DNA from 2 places in the Kribbella sp. CA-245084 genome. Region 2 is predicted to be linked to the other one. Evidence: riboswitches for the same ligand, from Rfam matches in the RefSeq annotation. Region 2 holds a riboswitch; the other holds the start of a gene.
What was found. A riboswitch is a leader RNA that binds a small molecule or an ion and turns the genes downstream of it on or off. The one in region 2 is predicted to bind S-adenosylmethionine.

Region 1 (3,403 bases), 2.2 Mb from region 2:
TGCCGGAGCACCAGGCGTTGGTGGATGCGGCGCGGCGGTTTCCACATCTGCGGGTGCCGCGGACGCGGGCGGTGTTCGAGGCGCTCGCCGCGGCCGGGATCGAGCAGGTCGTGACCGGCAAGGAGGCGTTCCGGGCGTGGCGGCTGCTGCTGCGCGAGTACGGCGAACCTGCGCCGGGGCCTGGCGGTCCGGACGGGCGGCAGATGATGGTGCCGCCGGCGCCTGAAGATTGGCGGCGGATCCCGTCCTGGCAGTGGCTGCGGGCGGGTGTCGAGGGGCGGCGGTCGCGGGTTGTGCTGACGGCGGCGACGCGGGCGAAGGCGTTGGAACGGACGCTCGAGCTGACCGATTCCGAGGAGATCGAGCGGCGGCTGCGGTCCCTCCCGGGAGTCGGCGTGTGGACGGCGGCCGAAGTGCGGCAGCGAGCGCATGGGGACGCGGATGCGTTCTCGTTCGCGGACTACCACGTGTCGCGCAACGTCTCGTACGCCTTGATCGGCGAGGAGTTGGACGACGACGGCTGCGCCGAGCTGATCGAGCCGTATCGAGGACATCGTTTCCGGGTGCAAAGGCTGTTGGAGCTGGCCGGCATCAACCATCCCCGCTTCGGCCCGCGCATGGCGCTACCCACCCACACGCCGGGCGCGACGCATCGCCTGCGCTAGTCCGGGCACTGGATCCACACCATGACCATCAACGGCGACGGCCTGTATCTCGTGGCGGGCCTGGCGCTGCTGCTCGGCGCCGTCCTGCCGCGTCTGCTCCGCCGGTACGCCGTCTCCGCGCCGATCGGCTTCCTCGGTGCGGGACTGCTCCTTGGCCTCGCTGTCGACCAGTCCCACCTCAGTCCGATCGTCGAGTCAGGCCTCACCAAGCACCTGGCCGAGCTGACGATCCTGGTCGCCTTGATGGGCGTCGGCCTGGCGATCGACCGCCCGATCGGCTGGCACCGGTGGAAGGTGACCTGGCGGCTCCTACTGGTCGCGATGCCCGCGTGCATCGCGGCTGTCGCTGGTGCGGGCTGGCTGCTCGGCCTGGCGCCGGCGACCGCCCTGCTGCTCGGCGCTGTACTCGCGCCGACCGACCCGGTTCTCGCCTCGGACGTGCAGGTACAGGGTCCGTCGACCGGCGCGGACGCCGAGCCTGAGGAGGATGACGAGGTTCGCTTCGCGCTGACCTCGGAAGCCGGTCTGAACGACGGTCTGGCGTTCCCGTTCGTCTATGCGGCGGTGTTCGGCGCGACCAAGGGTGCGGTGGGTGGCTGGGCACTCGAGTGGTTCGCCTGGGATCTGATCGGGCGGACCGTGATCGGCGTACTGGTCGGTTTCGGGATCGGCTGGCTGCTCGGCAAGATGGCCTTCTCCGCACCCTCGCGGACCTTCCGCTTGGCCGACTCGCGTGAACCCGTGCTGGCCCTCGCGATGACGCTCGGTGTCTACGGACTCGCCCAGGTGCTGCACGGGTATGGATTCGTCGCCGTCTTCATCGCCGCTCTGACACTCCGCGCGGCTGAGCGGCACCACGACTTCCATGAGGACCTTCATGGGTTCGTCGAGCAGCTCGAACACATCCTGACCTGGGGGATCCTGCTGCTCCTCGGATCGGCGATCACAGCCGGGCTGCTGCGGCCGCTGACCTTCGCCGGTGCCGCGCTGGGCCTGCTGCTGGTGCTGGTGATCCGTCCGCTGACCGCCTGGGTGTCGTTGACCGGAACGCCGATGCGCCGCTCCGAACGCTGGGTCACCGCCGCGTTCGGGATCCGCGGCGTCGGGTCGGTGTTCTACCTGGCGTACGCCGGTGCCGATTTCGGGACCGACCTACCGTGGCTCTGGGCGACCGTCGGCTTCACCGTCGTGCTGAGTGTGGTTGTCCACGGCGTCGCCGCGACACCGCTGATGCGGATGCTCGACGTACGCCGGGACCGGGCCGCCTGAGCGGCTCCGCAACTGAGATCGCCCGTCTCGAATGGTGGGATCACAAGACACAATATGGACCCGATTGGGTAATCTCGGGGGCAGCTCATCCAGAGGGACTGAGGGAAACGGCCCGTTGACGTCCCGGCAACCCTCCCCGTCGAGACCCCGTCCGGGGTGATCTCAGCGAGGGACCGGTGCCAAATCCGTCCCGCGCCGAGATCCGGCTCCCGGGGAAGATGAGAGGGGAACCTCACTCATGAGCCAGACCGCCACCCACACGATCCGTGAAGGTGCCTTCGGCAACGGTACGCACCTGAGCTGTCGCGCCTGTGGGGCGAAGTCGCCGCTCGGCCCGTTCTACGCCTGTATGGAGTGTTTCGGTCCGCTCGAGGTCGGATACGAGTACCCGACGATCACCCGCGAGCAGATCGAGGCCGGTCCGAAGAACATCTGGCGGTACCAGCCGCTGCTGCCCGTCCCCGTCGACGTGGCCAGCTACCCGAACACCGAGCCCGGCTACACCCGGCTCATCGACGCCAAGAACCTCGCCCGCGAGCTCGGCCTGCGCAAGCTGTGGGTGAAGGACGACTCCGGCAACCCGACCCACTCCTTCAAGGACCGGGTGGTTGCCTCCGCGCTCAGCGCGACCCGCGAGCTGGGCATGAAGGTCTTCGCCTGCCCCTCCACCGGCAACCTGGCCAACGCCGTCGCCGCGGCCGCCGCCCGGGCCGGCATCCGCTCGGTCGTGTTCATTCCCCATGACCTCGAGCGCCCGAAGGTGATCACCACCGCCGTGTACGGCGGGACGCTGGTCGCCGTCGAGGGCAACTACGACGACGTGAACAAGCTCGCCTCCGAGATCGCCGGCGAGGAAGAGGGCTGGGCGTTCGTCAACGTCAACGTCCGCCCGTACTACTCCGAAGGCTCCAAGACGCTGGCCTTCGAGATCGCCGAGCAGCTCGGCTGGCGGCTACCGCAGCAGATCGTCATCCCGGTCGCCTCCGGTTCGCAGCTGACCAAGATCGACAAGGGCTTCACCGAGCTCGGCAAGCTGGGTCTCGTCGACGCTACCGACTACAAGGTGTACGGCGCGCAGGCGACCGGCTGCTCTCCGGTCGCGCAGGCGTTCCGTGACGGGCACGACGTGGTCAAGCCGGTCAAGCCGGACACGATCGCCAAGTCGCTGGCGATCGGCAACCCGGCCGACGGGCCGTACGTGCTGGACGTCGCCCGCCGTACCGGTGGCGCGATCGAGGACGTCAGCGACGAAGAGGTCATCGAGGGCATCCAGCTGCTGGCCCGGACCGAGGGCGTCTTCGCCGAGACTGCGGGCGGCGTGACCGTCGCGACGCTGAAGAAGCTGATCGCGACCGGCCAGCTCGACCCCGAGGCCGAGACCGTGATCATCAACTCCGGCGACGGGCTCAAGACGCTCGACGCCGTGGCCGACCGGGTCGGCCCCAAGGTGACCATCCCCGCGTCGTACG
Region 2 (3,403 bases):
TCGCGCGTCGTCCCGAGGCCGAGGCTGGCGCGGACCGCCGTACCGTGCTCGGGTGAGTCGGCGAGGAGATGGCCGACGAGCGGGTGGGCGCAGAACTTGCCGTCACGTACGCCGACGCCGTACTCCGCGCTGAGCGCTGCGGAAACGAGCGTCGAGGTCAGACCGGCGATCGTGAAGCAGACGGTGCCGACACGGTCCGCGTCGTCACCGAAGATCGAGTACGTCGTGACGTTGTCGATCTGGGCGAGCCCGGTCCGCAGACGGGCCAGCAGGCTGCGCTCGTGCTGCTCGATCGCGTCGCGGTGCTTGCTGATCGCAGCACAGGCACTCGCCAGCGCGATCGCGCCGATGACGTTGGGGGAGCCGCCCTCGTGCCGCGCCGGGCCGGTCGTCCACACCACGGTGTCCTCAGTGACGGCATGCGTCGCGCCGCCGCCGTACAGGTAGGGGTCTGCGGCGTCGAGCCAGTCGGAGCGACCGATCAGCGCGCCGGCACCGTACGGCGCGTAGAGCTTGTGACCGGACAGTGCGACCCAGTCGACATCCAGGGTGGAGATGTCGACCGGACGGTGCGGCGCCAGCTGTGCGGCGTCGAGGCAGACCCGCGCGCCGTGGGCCTTGGCCACCTTGGCGATCTCTGCGATCGGGAAGATCTCACCGGTGACGTTCGAGGCGCCGGTGAGCACGACGAGCCGTGGGCCTTCAGGCGCCTGGCGGAGTGCGTCGGCGACGCTCGTTACGGCATCCGTCTGGCTGGTCGGCGCCTTGAGGCGAACAGTCCGCTCGGCCGGCCAGGGGAGAAGAGCGGCGTGGTGCTCGGACTCGAACACGATCACAGTCGCGTCCGACGGCACCGCACGGGACAGCAGGTTGAGCGCGTCGGTGGTCTGCCGGGTGAAGATCACCTGGTCGTCCTCGCGTGCTCCAACGAAGGCATGCACCTCTTCGCGGGCCCGCTCGTACCACTGGGTCGTGATGCGCGAGGCGTAACCGTTGCCGCGGTGCACCGATGCGTACGACGGCAGCGCCGCCTCCACGCTGGCCCGCACCGACTCCAGACACGGCGCGCTCGCGCCGTGGTCGAAGTTCGCGTAGTCGGTGACCCGGCCGTCGGCCAGCGGGACCAGGAGGTCCGATCCGACCGTGGCGGGGATGCTGCCGGTGCTTCGGTGCGCCACCGTGAGGCGGGGCGTCGTCGTACTGGCAGGCTCGAGGATGGACAAGATCGACATGCTGCTGCTCCCGGGAAGTCCGCACTTGCCGAGCGGGGTATCCGCACGGCCTGGTCTTCACCCGGGGCACCCCACCGCGGAGGAGGGTTGCCGGCCAGCTAGCCGGGGCTTGTCGCTGACACTCATGACCTGCCGAGTACGGTAACGAACCGGCCACGGCAACCGCCAGTGCCTATCTCACATTTCGGGATCGCTGAACGCATCCTGAGACGGCGCAGACTGTGGGCATGATCGGACGACTGCATCACCTCGCGATCGACTGCCCGGATCCGCTCGAACTGGCGCGGTTCTACTCGGCGTTGCTCGGCAAGCCCATCACCTACCAGAGCGATGACTGGGTGGTTGTCGCCGACAACGACCACACGTCGGGCCTGGGCTTCCAGCGCGCGGTCGACCATCGGCGCCCGCAGTGGCCGGACCCGGAGCGGCCGCAGCAGATGCATCTCGACGTCATGGTCGACGACGTTGAAGCAGCCGGACCGCAGGTGCTGGCGCTCGGGGCCCGGCGGCTCGCCGGGACGGTGTACGAGGATCCGGCCGGTCATCCGTTCTGCCTGATCCCGCGACCCGGCTGGGCTCCGCCGGTGAACGACTAATCGATTCGCTGTCGGCGCTGCCGGCGTGTTGGACTGGCGCCATGACGTTGGATGCCGCGGTGTGGAGAGCACCTGCCGTCGAGCGACCGGATGGTTCGCTGACTGCGCCCGAACGCGAGTTGCTGCAGGGTTATCTGGACTTCTACCGGACCACGCTGCTGTTCAAGTGCGCCGGGCTGACCGCCGAGCAGCTGGCCGAGCGGCCGTCACCGCCGTCCAACCTGTCGCTGCTCGGTCTGATCCGGCACCTCACGAAGGTCGAGCGGATCTGGTTCCGCATCCACTTCGCGGACGCACCGGCCGAGCCACTGTTCGCGCCCGAGCTCGGGAAGGACGCGGACTTCGAGCTGGTCGATCCGGCCGACGCACAGGCGGCGTACGAGGGTCTGATCGCGGAGTGGAAGCTCTCCGACGAGGCCGCGGCCGATCACTCGCTCGACGACCGCTTCACGTTCAGCGGGGCCGAGTCGACGCTGCGGATGATCTACATCCACCTGATCGGCGAGTACGGCCGGCACTGCGGTCACGCCGACCTCTTGCGAGAGCAACTCGACGGCACTACGGGCGCGTAACGACGACCTGAGGACCTTCTAGGCTGCCGGGGTGCCGTTCACCCTCGCCCACCCCGCGGCCATCCTCCCGCTGGTCCGACGGCCGTTCGTGACTTCGGCCCTGGTCGCCGGCGCGGTGGCTCCGGATCTGCTGTACGTCGACCCGATCTACCGGTTCGCCACGCAGTACATCAGCGGCAACTTCACGCTGACCCTCACCCACGAGTTGACGTCGGCGCTCTGGCTCGACCCGCTCCTGGCCCTCCTGATGCTCGGGATCTACAACCTGGTCCTCAGGCGTCCTCTGACCGCACTAGCTCCTGCGGCCCTCGCTGCGCGTCTGCCGGCCGCCCCCGCCTTAAGGGTTCCGACGCTGTTCTGGAGCGTCGTATCCGCGATTCTCGGCGCAGTGACGCATGTCGTGTGGGATTCCTTCACCCACGGCGACGGCTACTTCGTCCGCCACTTCCCGGGCTTCTTCCGCGCCGCGGTGACCCCGGCCTGGGACGTCAACCGCATCCTTCAGTACGTCAGCACGCTCGGCGGCTGCCTCATCCTGGCGATCTGGCTCTACCGCTGGTACCGCCGTACGCCGCCCTCGGTCACTCCCCGTGATCTTGTGGCGCCATGGCTTCGGTACGCAGTGGTCGTCTTCGGCCTACTGCTGGCCGCCACCGGCGCCATCGTCGAAATCGGTCGCGCTGACGGCGACCTGAGCGGCGAGACGGCCGTTCGCCTCGCGCTTTCCGGTCTCGTGTCGGGTGGACTCGCCGCGCTCGCGTCGTACGTCGTCGTCTGGCATCTGCTCCGCCTGCGGAGGCCCGTGGTCACGCTGTGACGCTACGGATGGGGCAGCGTAATCGGCGTGTGACACGTGGGACTCAAGGGGTTATCGGGGTAGCCTGAGCAATATGGCGACCCGCACGTCTTCCCCGGCGCGGGCGCAGAAGTCGGCAGCCAAACGGCCGAGCACGGCTCGTTCGGCTGCTGGTGGACGCTCCCGTCCGTCCGGTGCCCAGAAGCG

Region 1: another riboswitch for S-adenosylmethionine. It lies ahead of thrC (threonine synthase); the one in region 2 lies ahead of ACQPYH_RS17165 (aminotransferase class V-fold PLP-dependent enzyme).

What each region holds. Positions count from the first base shown of each region.
Region 1 covers NZ_CP192053.1:1,399,031-1,402,433, forward strand. Annotated here, with positions in the region: gene ACQPYH_RS06910 (DNA-3-methyladenine glycosylase family protein) at 1-665, shown strand, start outside; gene ACQPYH_RS06915 (cation:proton antiporter) at 687-1,934, shown strand; SAM riboswitch class I at 2,017-2,159, shown strand; gene thrC (threonine synthase) at 2,173-3,403, shown strand, end outside.
Region 2 covers NZ_CP192053.1:3,573,934-3,577,336, forward strand. Annotated here, with positions in the region: gene ACQPYH_RS17165 (aminotransferase class V-fold PLP-dependent enzyme) at 1-1,232, opposite strand, end outside; SAM riboswitch class IV at 1,249-1,362, opposite strand; gene ACQPYH_RS17170 (VOC family protein) at 1,460-1,828, shown strand; gene ACQPYH_RS17175 (DinB family protein) at 1,870-2,400, shown strand; gene ACQPYH_RS17180 (DUF4184 family protein) at 2,432-3,217, shown strand; gene ACQPYH_RS17185 (DNA translocase FtsK 4TM domain-containing protein) at 3,291-3,403, shown strand, end outside.